DNA from 3 places in the Klebsiella terrigena genome. Region 2 is predicted to be linked to each of the others. Evidence: predicted binding sites of a transcription regulator. Region 2 holds the regulator's gene; each other region holds the start of a gene.
What was found. The regulator CRP, encoded in region 2, controls carbon source genes, mostly activating them, when cyclic AMP is high. The targets are predictions, from matches to a motif close to ATGTGANNNNNNTCACAT.

Region 1 (7,862 bases), 1.3 Mb from region 2:
CGGAATTCGCACTGATTCATACAGCGCGAACGCGCGGGCGGCATCGCCGTCGCAGTGCGCCAGCGCCTTGCCAAGGGTGACCGCATCTTCCAGCGCCATGCAGGCGCCCTGGGCCATATACTGCGCCACCGGATGGGCCGCGTCGCCGACCAGAGTGATACGTTCATTGCCCCACTTCTCGACCGGTTCGCGATCGGCGGTGGACCAGCGCCGCCACGAGGTGGGTTTATCCAGCATCTGCCTCGGGCGCGGATGGATCCCCTGGAAGTAGGAGAGCACCTCCTCTTTGCTGCCGTCGCGTACGCCCCACTCCTCCTGCTGGCGGCTGTGGAACGTCACCACCAGGTTGTACTGCTTGCCGCCGCGCGGCGGATAGTGCACCAGATGGCAGTGCGGCCCGGCCCACAGCACCGGCGCGTTGATGCGTAAATCCTCCGGCATATCCGCCGCTTCCACCACCGCCCGGTACACCACGTGGCCGGTGACCCGCGGCGTGTCGTCCAGCAGGCTCCGGCGAACCACCGACTTCACGCCGTCGCAGCCGATCAGGATATCCGCGGTCCAGACGTTGCCGCGATCGTCATAGACCGTTACCTCGTCGGCGCTCTGGCGGATATCCACCACCTGGGTTGAGGTGCGGTACTCGACGTCGGGATGGGTTAACGCCGCTTCCCAGACGGTGGCGTGAATATCCGCCCGGTGGATAACCGCGTAGGGGCCGCCAAAATGGTCGCGGAAGGCCTGCCCGGTTTTAATCTGCACCACCTCTTCGCCGTTCACCGCATCCATCATGGTGATGTGATCGGTGAAGACGGCACGCTGGCGGGCAATTTCGCCCACGCCCAGGCTATCCAGCGCCGAAAAGGCGTTGGGGCCAAGCTGGATCCCGGCGCCAATTTCGCCGATCTCATGGGCCTTCTCCAGCAGCATCACCTTGATGCCCTGGCGCGCCAGGGAGAGCGCCGTCGCCGCGCCGCCAATTCCCCCGCCGACAATCGTTGCTCGCGTCACTTTCGCCATGCTCTGTCCCCCTAAGCCGGAATTTTGTCTTGTTGATTTTCCGGCGCGGCGGCGATAAACGCCGGAAGCCGGGTACAGGCGTCATAGACCGCCTGGCAGCGCGGATAGTGGCTCAGGTCGCAGCCCATGCGCTGAGCGTTGGCCCACTGCGGCACCAGGCAGCAGTCGGCCAGCGTCGGCGTCTCGCCGACGCAAAACGCGCCGGACCGGGCGTGGCGCAGCAGCTGCTCCACCGCGCTGAGCCCCTGCTGGACCCAGTGCGCATACCAGCGCTGCTTGTCCTCTTCGCTCACCTTCAGCTCATCGCTAAGGTAGCGCAAAACGCGCATGTTATTAATCGGATGAATATCGCAGGCGATGGCGTAGACGATCTCCAGCACCCGCATCCGCGCCGGATCCTGCTGGGGCAACAGCGGCGTCTGCGGATAGTGCCGGTCGAGCCAGTCGGCGATCGCCAGCGACTGGCCCAGGGATTCGCCCTCGTCGGTCATCAGCGCAGGCACCAGCCCGACCGGATTCAGCCGCCGATACTCGAGGGCGTTTTGCTGGCCGATACGAATATTGACGCCCACGCTCTGGTAGTCGATCCCCTTCAGCGCCAGGGCGATACGCACCCGGTATGAAGCGGAGCTATTGAAAAAACTGTACAGCTTCATCGCTCACCTCACACCACGCGCACGGCGATGGGCGTCAGTCCATCCACGCCGCCGTTAATCACATCCCCTTTCACCACCGCGCCAACGCCTTCCGGGGTGCCGGTGAAAATCAGGTCGCCGGGCTGCAGCTCGAAGAAGCCGGAGAGGTAGCTGATGGTTTCGTTAACCGACCAGATCAGATGGCGAATATCGCTGCGCTGATGGTCTTCACCGTTCACCTGCAGCCAGATCGCCGCCTCATTAACCGCCACGCTATCCGCTCTGTGCAGCGGCGCAATCGGCGCGGAGAGATCGAACGCCTTGCCGATTTCCCACGGACGCCCCATCTGGCGCATCTCCATCTGGCGGTCGCGGCGGGTCATATCGAGGCCGGTCGCGTAGCCCCAGATATAGTCGTGAGCCTGCTCCAGCGGAATATCGCTGCCGCGCTTGCCGATCGCCACCACCAGCTCGATTTCGTAGTGGTAGTTGTCCGTCTGCGCCGGATAGGGCAAATCGAGGGTTTCGCCTGCGGCTACCGCCACCACCGCATCGGCCGGTTTACAGAAGAAAAACGGCGGCTCGCGGTCCGGGTCAAAGCCCATTTCACGGGCATGAGCGGCATAGTTACGCCCCACGCAGTAGACGCGGCGCACGGGAAACTGCTCCTCGCTGCCGATAACGGGAACGGTAACCGGGGCCTGGGGAGCAAAAACGTATTGAGTCATGATCGAGTCCTTATTATTAGTAACGCGCTTCGCGGAACAGGCCGAGGGTTTCCTGGACCGGGCGGTCCGAGAAGCTGAATAACACCGTCTCCTGCGCTGCGGTGAAAGAGACGCCGTGCCAGGTCGGCACCACGAAGATGTCTTTCGCCTGGAAGGTAAAGGTTTGCTCGCCGACGGTAACCTGCCCGCTCCCTTCGACGACGTGGTAGATAGTGCTGTCGGTGGTTTTCGCGGTCCGCGAGCTAAAGCCTTTGGGCAGTAGCTGCAGGAAAGCGCCCATTGATGGCATCGGGTAGCCGCCGGTGAGTGGATTGACGTAGCGCATTTTGTAGCCGTCCCACTCGTCGGCGGCGCCCATTTTGGTCAATTCATGCAGCGCGTCGCGGCTGCGGTCATAGCGGTAGTTAAAGATCGGCGAGGAGTTGCCCACCTGGTGGCGCAGCGGCAGCATGTTGGCGGCGTAGCGCGGCAGATAGTCGCCCTCCTTGCGGGTGACCGGCTGCTGATCCTCAGGATAATCTTCGGCAAAGCCGCAGCCCAGATAGTTCACCAGCGGCAGGTCGAGGCCGTCGAGCCAGATAACCGGCTCATCGCTGGGGTTGCCGTGGTCGTGCCAGCGCCACTGCGGGGTGAGAATAAAGTCGCCGGGACGCATCGCCGTGCGCTCGCCGTCGACGGCGGTAAAGGCCCCTTCGCCCTCCACGACAAAGCGCAGCGCCGACTGATTATGCCGATGGCTCGGCGCCACCTCGCCGGGCATGATCAGCTGTAAACCCGCATACAGCGAGGAGGTAATGGAGGAGTGGCCGCGCAGGGCCGGGTTCTCCAGCACCAGCACCCGACGCACCGCTTCTTTGGCGCCAATCAGCCGGCCGCTTTCCAGCAGCAGCGGGCGAATTTCCTGATAATTCCAGTAGGCCGGCGCGCAGTTGGCGTTCGGCGTTTTCGGCACCAGATGATGCAGCGACTCCCACAAAGGCGTCAGGTTCTGGCCCGAGATATGCTCGTAAAACTGCTGGCGACCGCCGGTAACTTCCGTTGCGTGCTGAGACATGATTGTTCTCCTTATTTATTCACGATGCCCGCGGAGGGCAGCGCGTCGGGTACGGTAATCGGATTGCGGACAACCAGGGTCAGCAAAATCAGCATTCCTGCGCTAATCGCGGCCGGAACGGCGATGACGAAAAACAGGGTATCGAATGAGAAATTCATCGCCATCATCATGCCGCCGGAGAGAGAGCCGACGATGGCTCCGCAGCGGCCGACGGCGTTTGACCAGCTGACGCCGGTGGCGCGGCTCTGGGTCGGATAGAGCGTGGCCGTTAGCGCGTTAAGGCCCACCTGCGAACCGCTGACGCCAATCCCGGTGCCGAAAATCGCCAGCGCCATTAGCCACAGGCCGTTCTCGCTAAGGCCAATCATCACGATGCAGACCGCGCCCAGGCAGTAGCTCAGCGCCAGCACCCGATACGGATTAAAGCGATCCATCAGCACGCCCAGCAGCAGCGCGCCGAAGGTGCCGCCAATCTGGAAAGCGGCGGTGACCCATGAGGCGTGCTGCAGGTCGATGCCGCGATGGTTGAGCAGCGTCGGCATCCAGCTGGAAAGCAGGTAGATAATCAGCAGGCTCATAAAGAACACCACCCATAGCATCAGGGTAATGGGCAGCTGGCGGCCAACGAACAGCTGGCCGATGCTGCCTTTAGCGCCGGTGGTTGGCTCATCCAGCCAAAAATGGGTCTGCTCATAGCGCTCGCCGGTAATAGCGCCGACGGTTTTCGCAATCACCGGCTGCGGCAGCCGGCGGCGGATCTGCCAGCGCGGGGATTCCGGCAGCACCGCCAGCAGCGCCGCGGCCAGTAGCAGCGGCAGAACGCCGCCAAGCGCCAGGATGCCGTGCCAGCCAATCTGCGCTACCAGCTGGGCGCTGACCACGCCGCCCAGCGCCGAACCGAGGGTAAAGCCGCAAAACATCAGGGTCACCAGCGCACCGCGCCGCCGGGCGGGCAGATACTCAGAGGTCATGGTAATGGTGTTCGGCATCGCCCCGCCGAGGCCGAGCCCGGTCAGGAAGCGCAGGATAACCAGCGTCTCGAGGTCGGGGGAAAAGGCCGAAAGCAGGCTAAAGAGGCCAAATAACGCCACGCAGAACTCAATCACCCGCTTGCGACCGAAGCGGTCGGAAAGCGGGCCGCACAGCAGAGCGCCGGCGGTTAAGCCCAGCAGGCCTGCGCCAAACAGCGGCGCGAGCTCGCTGGCGCCGAGCTGCCAGTGGGCGCGAATATCGGGAGCGATAAAGCCAATGGCGGCGGTATCAAAACCGTCGAGCATGACCACCAGAAAACAGCAGATAATCACGCGCCACTGCCGGGCACCTACCGGAGCGGCGTCCAGCAGCGTTTGCAATTCACGTCGTTGAGTCATCGTTATGCCTCAGTGCAGGGAGGAGGAGATGTTGTATTTATTTCTTTTATGTTGCGATTTTGTAACTCAGGCGATGAAATGTACAATGGTATCTCGGGCATAGACATAACCTGGAGGTTATTGCTAATGGCAAACTGGACGCAAAAACTGAAGCTGCATCATCTGCAAATGCTGGTGGCGCTCGGCGAGCAGGGCAACCTGACGCAGGTGGCGAAAATGATGAATATTACTCAGCCCGCGCTCTCTAAATGGCTGACTCAGTTTGAAGAAGAGGTCGGCATGCTGCTGTTCGAACGCCATAGCAAAGGCCTACGCCCTTCCGAAGGCGGCAAGCTGCTGCTGCAGCACGCCCAGCGCCTAATCAACGATATGTCCCGCTCGCAGTATGAGATTGAGCGCTTCAAACAGGGCGGGCTGGTGGGTAGCCTGATGATCGGCTGTTCGCCTGTGGCCACCGACTGCGTTGCGCTGGCCATTCTCTCGCTGCTCAAGGAGATGCCGAGCCTGCATCTGAACATCGAGGAAAAGGTGATGACCCCCCTGCTTCACGACCTGCTCTCCGGGGTGGTGGACGTGGTGGTAGGCCGGGTGGGCGGACGGGCGCTGGAGCTGCCGCTTAACTATCGGGTGCTGTATACCGAGCCGGTGTGCTTCGTCGCCCGCCCCGATCACCCGCTGGCGCAGATGCCGAGCCTCGGCTGGGCCGACCTCGCCCACTGGCGCTGGATAGTCTGGCCAACCGGCACGCCGATCCGCCTGAGCATTGACAACGCCCTGGTCGATAACGGCGTGATGCTGCCGGAAAATACCATCGAGTCGGCGTCGATGAACGTCACCAGCAACCTGCTGCAAAGCAGCGACATGATCTCTATTCTTTCTTTACGCCTGGCACAGCGCTTTGCCGAACAGCAGCAGCTGGCAATTCTTAATTTGCCGCGCATCGAACAAAAAGGTAGCGTCGGGGTATTCTGGCGAAAAAGTGAAACGCCATCGCTTGCCCTCAGCCGGTTTCTGGATTATCTATCGCAGGCATCGTAGCCGTGGCGCTGCCCGCGCGGGGTTCCATTTCTCTATCCCCGCTATGCGTATTATTCATGATGTGATCGGTAGCACATTTTTGGGTTTAATTGTATGATGAATGCGGTTCATCAAGGGTTATTACCATGAGTCAATCACTGATTATTATCTGGCAGTATCTGCGGGCTTTTGTGCTGATTTACGCCTGCCTGTACGCCGGGATTTTTATCGCCTCCCTGCTGCCCATCACCATCCCAGGCAGCATTATCGGGATGCTGATTTTGTTTGTCCTGCTGGCGCTGCAGATTATGCCGCCGAAGTGGGTTAATCCCGGCTGTAACGTGCTGATTCGCTATATGGCGCTGCTGTTCGTGCCCATCGGCGTGGGCGTAATGCAGTACTGGGATTTGCTCCGCGCTCAGCTCGGCCCGGTCGCCGTCTCCTGCACCATCAGCACGCTGGTCGTTTTTCTGGTTGTCAGCTGGAGCTCTCATCTGGTGCACGGCGAACGCAAAGTGGTCGGCCAAAAAGGAAGCAAAAATGATGCATGAAATCTGGTGGTCACTGCCGCTGACGCTGATCGTGTTTTTCCTCGCCCGCAGGCTGGCAGCGCGCTTTAAATTTCCGCTGCTCAACCCGCTGCTGGTGGCGATGGTGGTCATCATCCCTTTTCTGCTGCTGACCGGCATCTCTTACGATCGCTATTTTCAGGGCAGTAAGATCCTCAACGATCTGCTGCAGCCTGCGGTGGTGGCGCTGGCCTTTCCTTTATACGAGCAGCTCCACCAGATTCGCGCCCGCTGGAAATCGATTATTACCATCTGCTTTATCGGCAGCGTGGTGGCGATGGTCACCGGGACCACCGTGGCGCTGTTAATGGGCGCGACGCCGCAAATCGCCGCGTCGATCATGCCGAAATCGGTCACCACGCCGATTGCGATGGCGGTCAGCGGCAGCATTGGCGGTATTCCGGCAATCAGCGCGGTATGCGTTATCTTCGTCGGCATCCTCGGCGCGGTTTTCGGCCATACGCTGCTCAACCTGATGCGCATCCGCACCAAAGCCTCACGCGGCCTGTCGATGGGTACCGCCTCGCACGCGCTGGGCACCGCGCGCTGTGCGGAGCTGGATTACCAGGAGGGGGCCTTCAGCTCGCTGGCGCTGGTGCTGTGCGGGATTATTACCTCCCTGGTTGCGCCGTTTTTGTTCCCGGTGATTTTAGCCGTGGTGGGATAATTTGTGATTTAAGTCACATTTATTAATGCAACATAATAGAGTTGCACAAACAATGAGATATTAATCACATATACAGGCCATCACCGCCCGTACACTAGATTTCCATTACATTGTTATGAGGCAACGCCATGCACCCACGTTTTCAAGCTGCTCTCCCTCAACTGACGGCAGACCTGCAGACGGCAATCGCCCCGATGCTGACCGACCCGCATTTCCCGGCCATGCTCGATGCAGACCAGGTCGCCGCGCTGCAAAGCGCAACCGGCCTCGACGAAGACGCGCTGGCCTTTGCCCTGCTGCCGCTGGCCGCAGCCTGCGCGCGCGCCGACCTCTCGCATTTTAACGTTGGCGCTATCGCGCGCGGCGTCAGCGGGCGCTGGTATTTCGGCGGCAACATGGAATTCCTCGGTGCGACCATGCAGCAAACCGTCCATGCGGAGCAGAGCGCCATCAGCCATGCGTGGCTGCGCGGCGAAAAATCCCTGCTGGCAATCACCGTTAACTACACGCCCTGCGGCCACTGCCGCCAGTTTATGAACGAGCTCAACAGTAGCCAGGTGCTGCGCATCCACCTGCCGGGCCGCGAGGCGCATTCGCTGCAGCACTATCTGCCGGATGCGTTTGGTCCGAAGGATCTGGAGATCAAAACGCTGCTGATGGACGAGCAGGATCACGGCTTCCCGCTGAGCGGCGACGCGCTGGCGCAGGCGGCGATCCGGGCGGCAAATCGCTGCCACATGCCCTACAGCCAGTCGCCGTCAGGCGTCGCGCTTGAGCTGAAGGACGGCACGATCTTCTCCGG
Region 2 (7,862 bases):
CTAACCACCTCGATCTCGATGCGGTGATCTGGCTGGAAAAGTGGCTCAAAAGCTATACCGGCACGCTGATCCTTATCTCGCACGATCGCGATTTTCTCGATCCGATCGTCGATAAAATTATGCATATCGAACAGCAAAACATGTTCGAGTACACCGGCAACTACAGCTCGTTCGAAATACAGCGCGCCACCCGTCTGTCGCAGCAGCAGTCGATGTATGAAAGCCAGCAGCTGCGCGTCGCCCATCTGCAAAGCTATATCGATCGCTTCCGCGCCAAGGCCACCAAGGCGAAGCAGGCCCAGAGCCGCATTAAAATGCTGGAGCGCATGGAGCTTATCGCCCCGGCCCACGTCGATAACCCGTTCCACTTTAGCTTCCGCGCGCCGGAAAGCCTGCCCAACCCGCTGCTGAAGATGGAAAAAGTCAGCGCTGGCTACGGTGAACGCATTATCCTCGACTCGATCAAGCTGAATTTGGTTCCCGGCTCACGCATCGGCCTGCTGGGACGCAACGGCGCCGGTAAATCGACGCTCATCAAGCTACTGGCCGGCGAGCTGCAGCCGCTGCAGGGCGAAGTGGGGCTGGCAAAAGGGATTAAGCTGGGCTACTTCGCTCAGCATCAGCTGGAGTTCCTGCGGGCGGATGAATCACCGCTGCAGCACCTGGCTCGCCTGGCGCCGCAGGAGCTGGAGCAGAAGCTGCGCGACTATCTCGGCGGCTTCGGTTTCCAGAGCGATAAGGTCAACGAAGCAACCCAGCGCTTCTCCGGCGGCGAAAAAGCGCGCCTGGTGCTGGCGCTGATCGTCTGGCAGCGCCCTAATCTTCTGCTGCTCGATGAACCGACTAACCACCTTGACCTCGATATGCGCCAGGCTTTAACCGAAGCGCTGATTGATTTCGAAGGCGCGCTGGTGGTGGTCTCGCACGATCGCCACCTGATCCGTTCGACCACCGACGATCTCTATCTGGTCCACGACGGCAAGGTTGAGCAGTTCGACGGCGATCTGGAAGATTACCAGCAGTGGCTGAGCGACTCGCAGAAGCAGGAGAGTCAGTCGTCTGACGCGATCAAAGATAACGGCAACAGCGCCCAGTCCCGCAAAGACCAAAAGCGCCGGGAAGCGGAGCTGCGCACCCTGACTCAGCCATTGCGTAAAGAGATTACCCGTCTTGAGAAAGAGATGGATAAGCTCAACGCCCAGCTCGCGCAGGCGGAAGAGAAACTGGGCGACAGCGGCCTGTATGACGCATCCCGCAAAGCGGACCTGACCGCCTGCCTGCAGCAGCAGGCCAGTGCCAAATCGGGTCTGGAAGAGTGCGAAATGGCCTGGCTGGAGGCGCAGGAACAGCTGGAGCAGATGCTGCAGGAAGGCTAAGCCCTGCGGGCCGAGCGCGCGGCCTCGACGGTTCACTGGCAATGAGCTTTCGGGGCCACTCTTCATGCCACAAAAGGCCCTATAGCGCCCGCTCTTTTTCGCGTAATCTCCACCAGCTGGCCATAAGATCACATATTGGCTAACCTGCGCACTTCATGCGCGGTATAGTGTTTATAAGTTTATTAATTGCTCTGGTGCTATGGTTGAAATCACCCCTACAGAAATGACGCCCCCCGAAGACGACTCGCGCGAGTTTCACCCAATGCGCGGCGTGGGCAATCGTCATCTGCAAACCATGCTGCCGCGACTGATCCGCCGCAAACTGGGCTTTACTCCACACTGGCAGCGCCTTGAACTCCCCGACGGTGATTTTATCGATTTGGCCTGGAGCGAAGATCCCGAATCAGCCCGCCATAAGCCGCGGCTGGTGGTTTTTCACGGTCTGGAAGGAAGCCTGCACAGCCCTTACGCTCACGGCCTGATCCACGCGGCAATGCAGCGCGGCTGGCTCGGCGTGGTGATGCATTTCCGCGGCTGTAGCGGCGAGCCTAACCGTAATAACCGCATCTACCACTCCGGAGAGACGGAAGACGGCACCTGGTTCCTGCGCTGGCTGCAGCGCGAATTTGGTCCCGCGCCCACGGCCGCCGTAGGCTATTCGCTGGGCGGCAATATGCTCGGCTGCCTGCTGGCAAACGAGGGCGACAGCGTCCCGCTCGACGCGGCGGTCATCGTGTCGGCCCCGTTCATGCTGGAGGCCTGCAGCTACCATATGGATAAAGGCTTCTCCCGCGTCTACCAGCGCTATCTGCTGAACCTGTTAAAAGCGAACGCCGCGCGCAAGCTGAAAGCCTACCCGGGCTCTCTGCCGGTTGATTTACGCCAGCTCAAAGGCATGCGGCGCATTCGCGAGTTTGACGATACCATCACCGCCAAAATTCACGGCTTTGCCGATGCGCTGGACTACTATCGCCAGTGCAGCGCGATGCCGCGTCTGAGCGATATCACGAAACCCACGCTGATCATTCACGCGAAAGACGATCCGTTCATGGACCATCATTCCATTCCGCCGCAGGAGCAGCTACCGGCCAACGTCGAGTACCAGCTGACCGAACAGGGCGGGCACGTCGGGTTTGTCGGCGGCACGCTGCGCAGGCCTGAGATGTGGCTGGAAAGACGGATCCCGGACTGGCTAACGCGCTGGCTGGAAGGAAAAAAATGATTATTCCCTGGCAGGATCTGGATCCCGAAACGCTGGATAACCTGATTGAAACCTTTGTGTTGCGCGAAGGCACCGATTATGGTGAACATGAACGCTCGCTGGCCGATAAGGTCGCCGATGTAAAACAGCAGCTGAAAAGCGGAGAAGCCGTACTGGTGTGGTCAGAGCTGCACGAGACGGTCAACATCATGCCCCGCAAGCAGTTCCACGGCTAAGGCGGCGCCACACCATCGTTTAATCTGGGAGTTGATATGTCTGCCAAACATCCGGTGATTGCCGTCACGGGCTCCAGCGGCGCGGGAACCACCACCACCAGCCTCGCCTTTCGCAAAATCTTCGCCCAGCTGAACCTGCGTGCCGCCGAAGTCGAGGGCGATAGCTTCCATCGCTACACCCGCCCGGAAATGGACATGGCGATCCGCAAAGCGCGGGATCAGGGGAAGCACATCAGCTATTTTGGCCCGGAAGCAAACGACTTCGGCCTGCTGGAAAACACCTTCCTCGAGTACGGACGCAGCGGAACCGGCCAGTCGAGAAAATATCTGCATACCTATGACGAGGCCGTGCCGTGGAATCAGGTACCGGGCACCTTCACGCCCTGGCAGCCGCTGCCGGAGCCGACCGACGTCCTGTTTTACGAAGGGCTACACGGCGGCGTTGTCACCCCGCAGCACAACGTGGCGCACAATGTCGACCTGCTGGTGGGCGTCGTGCCCATCGTCAACCTGGAGTGGATCCAGAAGCTCATCCGCGATACCAGCGAGCGCGGGCACTCTCGCGAAGCGGTGATGGATTCGGTCGTCCGCTCAATGGAAGATTATATTAACTTCATCACCCCGCAGTTCTCGCGTACCCATATCAACTTCCAGCGGGTTCCCACCGTTGATACGTCGAACCCCTTCGCCGCTAAAGGTATTCCCTCGCTGGATGAAAGCTTTGTGGTGATCCACTTCCGCAACCTGCAGGATATCGACTTCCCGTGGCTGCTGGCGATGCTGCAAGGGTCGTTTATCTCGCATATCAATACGCTGGTGGTACCGGGCGGCAAAATGGGGCTGGCGATGGAGCTGATCATGGCGCCGCTGGTTGAACGGCTGATGGCAGGGAAAAAGATCGGTTAAGCCGGTAAACACCCCGGCTGCACGACGCAAACCGGGGCCACGGGCTGGCCTTCCGGCTTAGCCCTCGATAACTTCGTACGAATGCGTGATATTTACCGCTTTTTGCAGCATCAGCGCCACCGAGCAGTATTTCTCCGCCGACAGGTCTACCGCTCGCGAAACGACCGCATCCTTCAGCTCGCGGCCGGTCACGATAAAGTGCAGGTTGATGTGGGTAAACAGGCGCGGCGCCTCTTCCCGACGCTCTGAGGTCAGCTTCACCTCACAGTTGGTCACATCGTGACGTCCTTTCTGCAAAATTGAGACCACGTCGATGGCGCTACAGCCGCCGGCGGCCATCAGCACCATTTCCATCGGACTCGGCGCTTTATCCCCGGAGTTACCGTCCATCAAAATCTGGTGGCCGGAAGCCGACTCACCGATGAAGGTTAACCCTTCCACCCATTTCACACGAGCTTGCATAAAATTTAACTCCAAGGTTGCAATTTTCCTGACAGATTACACGTACATAACAAATCTCGCAACGGAAGGCGACCTGCATCATGCTGAAGCGAGACACCAGGAGACACGCGGCAAAAGCTATGCTAAAACAGTCAGGATGCTACAGTATTACATTGATGTACTGCATGTATGCAGAGGAATTCACATTACAGGCTGAAGAAAAATCACCAGCCAGCTTCCCAGGCATAGGGAAACAATACGATTGCATGCCCGGATGCCGTGTAGTGTCGGCACCCGGAGATAGCTTATAACAGAGGATAACCGCGCATGGTGCTTGGCAAACCGCAAACAGACCCTACCCTCGAATGGTTCTTGTCTCATTGCCACATTCATAAGTACCCATCTAAAAGCACGCTGATCCACCAGGGTGAAAAAGCAGAAACGTTGTACTACATCGTCAAAGGCTCTGTGGCTGTGCTCATCAAGGATGAAGAAGGTAAAGAGATGATTCTCTCTTACCTCAACCAGGGCGATTTCATCGGTGAATTAGGCTTGTTTGAAGAAGGCCAGGAGCGTAGCGCCTGGGTACGTGCGAAAACCGCATGTGAAGTGGCCGAAATCTCCTATAAAAAATTCCGTCAGCTAATCCAGGTTAACCCGGATATTCTGATGCGTCTCTCGTCGCAGATGGCCCGCCGTCTGCAGGTTACCTCTGAGAAAGTCGGTAACCTTGCCTTCCTCGACGTCACCGGCCGTATCGCCCAGACGTTGCTGAACCTGGCAAAACAACCTGACGCCATGACCCACCCGGACGGTATGCAAATCAAAATTACCCGTCAGGAAATCGGTCAGATCGTCGGCTGTTCACGTGAAACCGTTGGCCGTATTCTGAAGATGCTGGAAGATCAAAATCTGATCTCCGCACACGGTAAAACTATCGTCGTCTACGGCACGCGTTAAGCTGATAAAACGGCGTGTTGCTCCTGCAACACGCCGTTTTTGTTTTCCCTCTATGTGGCGCAGGCTGATTTACCACCCGGAAGTCAACTACGCACTGCGGCAAACGCTGGTGCTGTGTTTGCCGGTCGCAATAGGCCTCCTTCTCGGCCATCTGCAGCAGGGTCTGCTGTTCTCGCTGGTTCCCGCATGCTGCAACGTCGCCGGTCTTGATACACCGCATAAGCGCTTCTTTAAACGCCTGATTATTGGCGGCTCGCTCTTTGCCGGCTGCAGCCTGATCGTTCAGCTCCTTCTCCAGCACGATATCCCGCTCCCTTTAATTCTCAGCGGCCTGACCCTGCTCCTTGGCGTCACGGCAGAAATCAGCTCGCTGCACGCGAGGCTGCTGCCCGCCTCGCTGATTGCCGCCATCTTTACTCTGAGCCTCGCCGGCAATATGCCGATCTGGGAACCGCTGCTGATCTACGCGCTTGGCACGCTGTGGTACGGGCTATTCAACTGGTTCTGGTTTTGGCTGTGGCGCGAGCAGCCGCTGCGCGAATCGCTAAGCCTGCTCTACCGGGAGCTGGCCAACTATTGTGAAGCCAAATACAGCCTGCTGACCCAGCATATCGACCCGGCAACCTCGCTGCCTCCGCTGCTGACCCGTCAGCAAAAGGTCGTCGACCTGATCACCCAGTGCTACCAGCAGATGCATATGCTGGCGGCCAATCAGCGTAGCGACCATAAGCGCCTGCTGCGGGCGTTTCAGGTTGCCCTCGATCTGCAGGAACATATTTCCGTCAGCCTGCATCAGCCGGAAGAGGTGCAGAAGCTGGTCGAACGCAGCCACGCGGAAGCGGTAATCCGCTGGAATGCGCAAACCGTCGCCGCGCGGCTAAGGGTGCTGGCGGATGACATCCTCTACCACCGCTATCCGCAGCGCTTTAACATGGATAAGCAGATCGGCGCCCTGGAGAAGATTGCCTCTCAGCACCCCGACAACCCGGTCGGGCAATTCTGCGCATGGCACTTCAGCCGCCTTGCCCGGGTGCTGCGCACCCAGCGTCCGCTGTACCCACGTAACCTGATGGCCGATAAGGAACGGCGCCTGCCGCTACTGCCTGCGCTGAAAAACTATCTCTCTTACAAATCGCCGGCTTTACGCAACGCCGCCCGGATCTGCGTGATGCTCACCGCCGCGAGCCTGATGGGCAGTGCGCTAAACCTGCCCAAACCCTACTGGATCCTGATGACGGTGCTTTTCGTCACCCAGAACGGCTACGGCGCAACGCGGGTCCGCATCGTCCACCGGGCGGCAGGGACCCTCGCCGGCCTGGTGATTGCCGGACTGACGCTGCACTTTCACGTCCCTGAGGGCTATACGCTGACCGCGATGCTAATTATCACGCTGTTGAGCTATCTGATTATTCGCAAGAGCTACGGCTGGGCGATGGTGGGCTTTACCGTCACGGCGGTTTATACCCTGCAGCTGCTGACGCTTAACGGCGAGCAGTTTATTGTCGCCAGGCTTATCGATACGCTTATCGGGTGTCTGATTGCCTTCGGCGGGATGGTATGGCTGTGGCCACAGTGGCAAAGCGGCCTGCTGCGTAAAAACGCCCACGACGCGCTGGAGGCGGACCAGGAGGCCATCCGCCTTATTCTCAGCGACGATCACCAGGCGCCGGCGCTGGCCTATCGGCGGATGCGCGTCAACCAGGCACACAACTCGCTGTATAACTCGCTGAATCAGGCGATGCAGGAGCCCGGCTTTAACTCGCAATATCTTGACGATATGAAGCTATGGGTCACCCATAGCCAGTTTATTGTCGAGCATATCAACGCCATGACCACGCTGGCCCGCGAGCACAATATGCTGACGCCGGATCTGGCCCGGCGCTATCTTGAATCCTGTGAGATTGCGCTACAGCGCTGTCAGCAGCGGCTGGATACCGACGGGCCGGGTAGCGCCGGCGAGGTGAATATTATGGAGTCGCAGGATGCGGACGTGCCCCGCGGCCCGCTGAGCACCATGGAGCAGCACCTGCAGCGGATCCTCGATCATCTGAACACCATGCACACCATCTCATCGGTGGCATGGCGTCAGCGCCCGCATCACGGCATCTGGCTACGCGCAACTAAGCGCTAAGTACGCGCTGTACCGCCTGTGCAAAGCGCGCCATTCCTTCGTCAATATCGCTATCGTCAATGACCAGCGAAGGCACAAAGCGCATCACGTCAGGCCCGGCATTGAGCACCATAACCCCCGCTTCCGCCGCGGCATACAGGAAATCACGCGCCCGGCCGTGATGCTGCGGCTTCAGCTCCGCACCGATCAACAGCCCCATACCGCGAATATCGCTAAACAGATCGAAGCGGGCGTCAATCTGCTGCAGATGCTGTACAAAGCGTTCGCGCTTCGCGTTGACGCCGTCCAGTACCTCAGGCGTATTAATCAAATCAAACGCCGCACCGGCGACGGCGCAGGCGAGCGGATTACCCCCGTAGGTTGAACCGTGGGAGCCGGCATGGAACGCGCTGGCAATATCGTGGGTGGTCAGCATGGCGCTAATCGGGAAACCGCCGCCGAGCGCTTTCGCGCTGGTCAGGATATCCGGCGTCACGCCGTAATGCATATAGGCGAACAGCGAACCGGTACGCCCCATTCCGCACTGCACTTCATCAAACACCAGCAACGCCTGATGCCGATCGCAAAGCTCACGCAGCCCTTTGAGGAACTCCGGGGTCGCAGCCATCACG
Region 3 (7,862 bases), 2.4 Mb from region 2:
CATCATCTTACCTCTTCTTATTACGGCAGGACTTTCTTGAGTAAATACTCAAGGGTGACCACTTCATCCGCCGACAGATTTTTTGTTAATTCCTGGTGCAATTTCTGACCCACAACCTGATGACATTGCTCACATAGCGCCGCGCCGTCTGGCGTTAACTGCACCAGCACGCCGCGTTTGTCAGTGGGGTTGGGTAACCGTTCAATCCAGCCTTTACAGACCAGGCGGTCGAGCATGCGCGTCATTGCGCCTGGGTCGACCGAGAGCACGGTTTTCAGCTCAACGGGGGTAATGCATACTTCGCAACGAATGGAACAGAGCACCCGGAACTGGGTGGAAGTGATATCCATCGGAGAGAGGTACTCGTTGAGCAGGCGATCTTTTTTCTGGTTAACCATCTGGATCAAGCGACCGAGGGGGATCATTTCGTTAAACAGGTCACTTGTGCTTTTCACAATGGTTGCCCAGGCAATTATTTAATTGCTGTGGATATTATTGCCTAGGCAATCATAAGTCAACCTGATGAATTAGCTGATGACACGATTTGCTAAAGCGGCAATAAATAGCGCCGATAGCGGGGGCGAGACGGCGCTGGCGCGGCGGCAGAAGCAAGATAAGCGCTGGCAAGACCAACGGCATAAAAGCTATACTTGCGCCGGAAAACTTTTTTAATAGTGTAATATTAACAGGGCCTTAATTAATCATGATCGAACTCTTTAAAGCGATAGGGTTAGGGTTAGTGGTGATATTGCCGCTGGCAAACCCGCTCACTACCGTGGCCTTGTTCCTCGGGTTAGCGGGCAACATGAACAGCGCCGAGCGTAACCGACAATCGCTGATGGCTTCGGTGTATGTGTTCATTATTCTGATGGTCGCGTGGTACGCCGGTCAGGTGGTCATGAGCACCTTTGGCATTTCGATACCCGGACTGCGTATTGCCGGAGGGCTGATTGTCGCCTTTATCGGTTTTCGGATGCTTTTCCCGCAGCACAAAGCGCACGATTCGATGGAAGCGAAGATGAAATCGGAAGAGCTGGTCGATGAGCCGAGCGCCAATATCGCCTTCGTGCCGCTGGCGATGCCGAGTACGGCAGGTCCCGGGACCATTGCGATGATCATCAGCTCGGCGTCGACGGTGAAACACGGCGTTGATTTCCCCTATTGGGTGGTGCTGGTGGCGCCGCCGATTATCTTCGCCCTGGTAGGGATCATTCTGTGGGGCTGTCTGCGCAGCTCCGGGGCGATTATGCGTATGGTCGGGAAGGGCGGCATCGAGGCGATCTCCCGCCTGATGGGCTTCCTGCTGGTGTGCATGGGCGTGCAGTTTATTATTAACGGGGTGCTGGAAATCATTACCACCTATCATGCCTGACGGGGAAACAGCCGATCAAAAAAGCCGGACAGCGTAGCGCTATCCGGCTTTTTTATTGCCGCTGTCAGGAGTGGTGGGGCTGCTCTTCCAGCGACACCGGCCAGCGGCGGAAAATCATCACCGCCCAGACCAGCGCTACCAGCGCCGGAATGGCTCCGACGTAGCCGATAGAGGCCATCGACAGATGGGTGCTCACCTGGCTACCGACCAGCGCGCCGGCGCCGATACCGATATTAAAGATCCCCGAGAACAGCGACATCGCAACGTCGGTTGCGTCCGGGGCCAGCGCCAGTACCTTAACCTGCATTCCGAGGCCGATAATCATAATCGCCACGCCCCAGAAGATGCTCAGCAGCATCAGGTGGTTGGCGTTTTGCGAGGCCGGCAGAAGCAGCAGCAGACAGGCCAGCAGCAGGCCAATCGCCATATTAATCAGCCCCGAAGCGTGCTTATTGCCCATCTTGCCGAACAGCACGCTGCCGATAATCCCCGCGCCGCCGAGCACCAGCAGCAATACGGTGGCGAAATTACCGCTCATACCGGCCACCGTCTGCACAAACGGCTCAATGTAGCTGTACGCGGTGTAGTGCGCCGTCACCACGATAGCGGTCAGCAGATAGATGCTGAGCAGCGCCGGGCGGCGAAACAGCAGCGGCAGGCTTTTCAGCGAACCGGAGTGCTCGCTTGGCAGCTTCGGCAGCAGCTTGTAGAGACACACCAGCGTGACCAGCGCGCCAAGACCGATGACCAGGAAGGTGGTGCGCCAGCCGAAATACTGACCCACGATGCGGCCGATGGGAATACCAAAGACCATCGCCAGCGCGGTGCCGGTGGCGATCAGGCTCAGCGCCTGGGCGCGTTTTCCCGGCGGCGCCATGCGGATCGCCAGCGCCGAGGTAATGGACCAGAACACCGCGTGTGCAAAGGCGATACCGATACGGCTGATCACCAGCACGTTAAAGCTCCACGCAAAAAACGACAGCACGTGGCTGGCAATAAACAGAATAAACAGGCCGATCAGCAGGCGGCGGCGCTCCATCTGGCTGGTGAGCAGCATAAACGGCAGCGACATCAGGGCCACAACCCATGCGTAAATAGTCAGCATCATGCCGACCTGGGCGGTTTCCATCCCAAAGCTGCCGGCAATATCGGACAGCAGGCCGACCGGCGCGAATTCGGTGGTATTAAAGATAAAAGCGGCGATCGCCAGCGTGACTACCCGAAGCCACGCGACCCTGCGTGAAACCGTGTTTGTAATCATAGGTTTTGAACTAGTGCTTAGAGGAAGAAGAGAAGGCGATCTTAAAACGATTGCTGCTGAAAATACAATCATTTTGTGATCTGCGTCTCATTTTTCCGTTGCGGTGATAAACGGGCTAACAGATTAATTTCTCTCTGGATCGTGTGCACATCGCGCTTTTATGTCATGTTGAGGATAAGTAATAAAAAAGGACTATAGCGATGCAGGAAATTGATTTTTATCTGGTAGATGCTTTCAGCGATCGTAACTTTGGCGGTAACGCCGCGGCGGTATGCCCGCTCACCGAGTGGCTGCCTGACGAGACGCTGCTGAAAATGGCGCAGCAGCATAATCAGTCGGAGACCGCCTTCTTCGTGCGCACCGATGAAGGCTATGAGCTGCGCTGGTTCACCACGCAGTATGAGATTGACCTGTGCGGCCACGCGACGCTGGCGGCCTCGCATGTTATTTTTGAATACCTTGACCATCCGTCCGCCACGATCGTATTCAGCACCCGTTTTGTCGGCGAGCTGCAGGTGACGCGCAACGGTGACTGGCTGACCCTCGACTTCCCGGCGTGGTCGACGACGGAAGTTGCCAACCCGCCCGCCGAGCTGTTGGCCGGGCTGGGAATTAGCCACGCGCTGGAGGTGCGGGTCGGGCGTGACTATCTGGTGGTGCTGGCGGATCGTCAGCAGGTTGAGGCCGTCCGTCCGGACATGCACCAGCTCCAGCGGCTCGGCAAGATGGTCTGTATCAGCGCGGCGGACGAGGAGTACGACTTCGTTAGCCGTTTCTTCTGTCCCGGCGAGGGCGTAGCCGAAGATCCGGTCACCGGCTCGGCCCACAGCATGCTGATCCCTTACTGGGGCGAGAGGCTTGGCAAAACGCAGATGCAGGCGCGTCAGGTATCGGCCCGCGGCGGCGACCTGCGCTGTCAGTGGCAGGGCGAGCGGGTGCTGATTGGCGGCCAGGCGGTAACCTACCTGATTGGCAAAATTGCTCTGCGCCAGGTCAACGCGTAAAAGAGCGCGCCGCTCAGGGAGGAGCGGCGCGATAAGTTAATGCTATGAACGACCGGCCTACGCGTGCGCTACAGTGGCTCAAAAAAAGGAGCCAGCAATGTACACCATCGCCCCAACCTCGTTGTCCCATCCCGACCTGACCGCCCTGATTGCCCAACTGGATGCTTTTCAGGAATCACTCTATCCCGCAGAGAGCAACCACCTTGTCGACCTGAGCCAGCTACAGGCGGAGTCGGTTATCGTGCTGCTGATCAGGGATGACAGCCAGCAGGCGGTGGGCTGCGGAGCTATCGTCCTTGACGACGATGGCTTTGGCGAAATGAAGCGGGTGTTTATCGATCCTAATCATCGCGGGCAAATGCTGGGCGAACGGCTGCTGGAGGCGCTGGAAAGCGAGGCTCGCCGCCGCGACTGCCACACCGTGCGCCTCGAAACCGGCATTTACCAGCAGGCCGCCGTCAGGCTCTATACCCGCAGCGGCTATCAAACGCGCAGCCCCTTTGCCCCCTATCAGGAAGATCCGCTGAGCCTGTTTATGGAGAAACTGCTCGTTGCCGATCTTCGTTCAGCAGCGCTATAAACGCCTCCAGCTGGCGGGTTTTCGCCCCGCGCCGCCACACCAGCCAGGTCGTTAGCCAGCGCCACTCTTCGGCCAGCGGCCACGCGGAAACCTGCTGATGGCCGGGCATGCTCTCCAGCATGCTGCGCGGGATCAGCGCCAGCCCGGCGCCGGCAATCACGCACGCCAGCATGCCGTGATAGGACTCCATCTCATGGATCCGTCCGGGGGTGGCGCGATCGGCGTGGAACCAGCTTTCAAAATGGCGCCGGTAGGAGCAGTTGGCGCGAAACGCGTAAACGTTGACGCCGTTCACCTCGCTGGCGCGCGTAATCGGCGTATGGCCTACGGGGGCGACGATCATCATCTCTTCCGGGAACACCGGCAGGCCTTCGAGGCCAGGGTGCACCAGCGGTCCGTCGATAAATGCCGCGCTCAGGGTGCCCTCCAGTACGCCGTCGATCATATTGCCGGAAGGGCCGGTTGAGAGCGCCAGGTGGATTTTCGGGTAGCGCTGGTTATAGAGCGCCAGCGCTGAAGGGATCCTGACCGCAGCGGTACTCTCCAGCGACCCGAGCGAAAACAGCCCCTGCGGCTCATCGCCGGTCACCACCATTCTCGCCTCATCGACCAGCGCCAGGATCTGCTGGCTATAGCGCAGAAAGCTATGGCCGGCGGGAGAAAGGCGCAGGCGCTGGTTCTCGCGGATAAACAGCTCTACGCCGAGGTCGGCCTCCAGCTGGCGAATGCGGGTGGTGAGGTTCGAAGGGACGCGATGCACCTTCTGCGCGGCCTGGGTAATGCTGCCGGTGGCGGCGACGGCGTTGAACATCTCAAGCTGGGTCAGGTCCATAGTATTCTTCTTTTGTGAACGGGTTGCTTAATATTATTCATTTTCAATGAATGGAAGCGTAAGCCAGAATGAGGTCAGTTCGCAATCAACATTCGCCATCAATACAGAGAGAATAACGATGAATTTATCTGCAACTCATGCGGTTTCCGTGAACCCGACCACCGGTGAAATTGTGTCGTCTCTGCCCTGGGCTACTGAGCAAGAGGTCGATGCGGCGATTGGTCTTGCGGAGCAGGGCTATCGTCAGTGGCGCGCCGCCAGCGTAGCCCAGCGCGCCGATGCGCTGCGTCAGGTCGGCAGCGTCCTGCGCAGCCGGGCGGAAGAGATGGCGCAGATGATAAGCCTGGAGATGGGCAAGCCGATTGCCCAGGCCCGCGGCGAAGTGACCAAATCGGCCAATCTCTGCGACTGGTATGCCGAGCACGGTCCGGCAATGCTGGCAACCGAAGCCACCCAGGTCGAAGAGAATAAGGCGGTTATCGAATACCGCCCGCTGGGCGCCATTCTGGCGATTATGCCGTGGAACTTTCCCCTGTGGCAGGTCCTGCGCGGCGCGGTACCGATCCTGCTGGCGGGAAACAGCTATCTGCTCAAGCACGCGCCGAACGTCATGGGCAGCGCGGCGCTGATCGGCGATATCTTCGCTGAGGCCGGGCTGCCGGCCGGCGTATTTGGCTGGGTTAACGCCACCAATGACGGCGTATCGCAGACCATTAACGATCCGCGTATTGCCGCGGTGACGGTAACCGGCAGCGTGCGCGCCGGGAAGGCGATCGGCGCCCAGGCCGGTGCCGCGCTGAAGAAGTGCGTCCTCGAGCTGGGAGGGTCGGATCCGTTTATCGTGCTCAACGACGCCAGCCTCGACGAAGCGGTGAAGGCGGCGGTCATCGGACGCTACCAGAACACCGGGCAGGTGTGTGCGGCGGCGAAGCGCTTTATCGTCGAGGCCGGGATTGCCGATGCGTTCAGCAAAAAATTCGTTGCCGCCGTTGCGGCGTTGAAAATGGGCGATCCGCGCGATGAGGCCAACTATCTTGGGCCGATGGCGCGTTTCGACCTGCGAGACGAGCTCCATCAGCAGGTGACGGCGACGCTGGCGGAAGGGGCGACCCTGCTGCTCGGCGGCGAAAAGCTTGCCGGTGCCGGTAACTACTATGCGCCGACGGTGCTGGGTAACGTGACCGCAGAAATGACCGGTTTCCGCCAGGAGCTATTTGGCCCGGTTGCCACCATCACCGTGGCTCGCGACGCCGCGCACGCTCTCGAACTGGCTAACGACAGCGAATTTGGCCTGTCGGCCACCGTCTTTACCGCCAGCGTCGAAGAGGCCGACCGCTTCTCCCGCCAGCTGGAGTGCGGCGGGGTCTTTATCAACGGCTACAGCGCCAGCGACGCGCGGGTGGCCTTTGGCGGCGTGAAGAAAAGCGGCTTCGGTCGTGAGCTCTCGCACTTTGGGCTGCATGAGTTCTGTAACGTGCAGACCGTATGGAAAGACCGCCGCTAATCGACGTTAGCGCCTGACGCCCGTCGCCGCGCTCTGCTATACTCGCAGCCCGAATTTGGATGTGGGCAAGGAGCCGGGTGTGGCGACGGTCATCAATAATGCAATGCTGGATGCAATTCTGGCAGAAATCAGGCCGCTGATTGGGCGCGGCAAGGTGGCGGACTACATTCCGGCGCTGGCCAGCGTGAGCGGCAATAAGCTTGGCATCGCGATCTGCACGGTTGACGGGCAGCACTATTTTGCCGGTGACGCCCATGAGCGTTTTTCCATTCAATCCATCTCTAAAGTGCTCAGTCTGGTGGTGGCGATGAACCACTATCAGGAGGAGGAGATCTGGCAGCGGGTGGGGAAAGATCCATCCGGCCAGCCGTTTAACTCGCTCCTGCAGCTGGAAATCGAGCAGGGAAAACCGCGCAATCCCTTTATTAACGCCGGGGCGCTGGTGGTGTGCGATATGCTGCAAAGCCGCCTCAGCGCGCCGCGCCAGCGGATGCTGGAAATTGTCCGACGCCTGAGCGGCGTGGCGGATATCGCCTACGACCCGCTGGTGGCGCGCTCCGAGTTTGAGCATTCGGCGCGCAATGCGGCGATTGCCTGGCTCATGAAGTCCTTCGGCAATTTTCATAACGACGTCGCGACGGTGCTGCAAAACTATTTCCACTACTGTTCGCTGGAGATGAGCTGCGTTGAGCTGGCGCGGACCTTTCTGTTCCTCGCCGATCGCGGCATGGCGCCGCATCTCGATACGCCGGTGATCGCACCGATTCAGGCGCGCCAGGTCAATGCCCTGATGATGACCAGCGGGATGTATCAAAACGCCGGGGAGTTTGCCTGGCGCGTCGGGCTGCCGGCAAAATCGGGCGTGGGCGGCGGGATTGTGGCGATCGTTCCCCAGGAGATGGCCATTGCGGTATGGAGCCCGGAGCTGGACCAGGCCGGAAATTCGCTGGCCGGGATCGCGGTGCTGGAGAAACTCACGCAGAAGGTGGGAAGGTCGGTATTCTGATGGATACGTTCAACGGTTTATTTAGCCGGCTGCAGCGGTCGGCCTTTCGTTCCCGCTTTAAGCTGGGAATAAAAGAGCGGCAATACTGTTTCGATAAAGGCGCGGAGACGATTGACCAGCACGCGGCGGATTTTATTGCCCGCCGACTGGCACCGGCGAATATCCCGAACGACGGCAAGCAAACGCCGATGCGCGGTCATCCGGTATTTATCGCCCAGCACGCCACCGCCACCTGCTGTCGCGGCTGCCTCGAAAAGTGGCACGCGATCCCGCCAGGCCGGGCGCTGAGCGCCGACGAGCAGC

Region 1: the regulator CRP is predicted to act here: its motif matches at 5,905-5,922, upstream of HCK03_RS08010 (CidA/LrgA family protein).
Region 3: the regulator CRP is predicted to act here: its motif matches at 2,707-2,724, upstream of HCK03_RS13085 (sugar transporter).

The regions. Positions count from the first base shown of each region.
Region 1 is NZ_CP050508.1:1,690,004-1,697,865, reverse strand. Features, by position in the region: gene HCK03_RS08040 (3-hydroxybenzoate 6-monooxygenase) at 1-1,020, opposite strand, end outside; gene maiA (maleylacetoacetate isomerase) at 1,032-1,676, opposite strand; gene HCK03_RS08030 (fumarylacetoacetate hydrolase family protein) at 1,685-2,383, opposite strand; gene gtdA (gentisate 1,2-dioxygenase) at 2,400-3,437, opposite strand; gene mhbT (3-hydroxybenzoate transporter MhbT) at 3,449-4,807, opposite strand; gene HCK03_RS08015 (LysR substrate-binding domain-containing protein) at 4,934-5,845, shown strand; gene HCK03_RS08010 (CidA/LrgA family protein) at 5,971-6,375, shown strand; gene HCK03_RS08005 (CidB/LrgB family autolysis modulator) at 6,365-7,060, shown strand; gene cdd (cytidine deaminase) at 7,189-7,862, shown strand, end outside.
Region 2 is NZ_CP050508.1:400,873-408,734, reverse strand. Features, by position in the region: gene HCK03_RS01835 (ABC transporter ATP-binding protein) at 1-1,376, shown strand, start outside; gene HCK03_RS01830 (hydrolase) at 1,576-2,598, shown strand; gene HCK03_RS01825 (YheU family protein) at 2,595-2,813, shown strand; gene HCK03_RS01820 (phosphoribulokinase) at 2,850-3,719, shown strand; gene HCK03_RS01815 (OsmC family protein) at 3,777-4,181, opposite strand; gene crp (cAMP-activated global transcriptional regulator CRP) at 4,488-5,120, shown strand; gene HCK03_RS01805 (YccS/YhfK family putative transporter) at 5,173-7,251, shown strand; gene argD (bifunctional acetylornithine/succinyldiaminopimelate transaminase) at 7,241-7,862, opposite strand, start outside.
Region 3 is NZ_CP050508.1:2,771,731-2,779,592, forward strand. Features, by position in the region: gene marA (MDR efflux pump AcrAB transcriptional activator MarA) at 1-3, opposite strand, end outside; gene marR (multiple antibiotic resistance transcriptional regulator MarR) at 21-455, opposite strand; gene HCK03_RS13080 (MarC family NAAT transporter) at 704-1,372, shown strand; gene HCK03_RS13085 (sugar transporter) at 1,437-2,633, opposite strand; gene HCK03_RS13090 (PhzF family phenazine biosynthesis protein) at 2,834-3,637, shown strand; gene HCK03_RS13095 (GNAT family N-acetyltransferase) at 3,735-4,217, shown strand; gene ptrR (putrescine utilization regulator PtrR) at 4,171-5,049, opposite strand; gene sad (succinate-semialdehyde dehydrogenase) at 5,168-6,553, shown strand; gene glsB (glutaminase B) at 6,633-7,559, shown strand; gene HCK03_RS13115 (DUF4186 domain-containing protein) at 7,559-7,862, shown strand, end outside.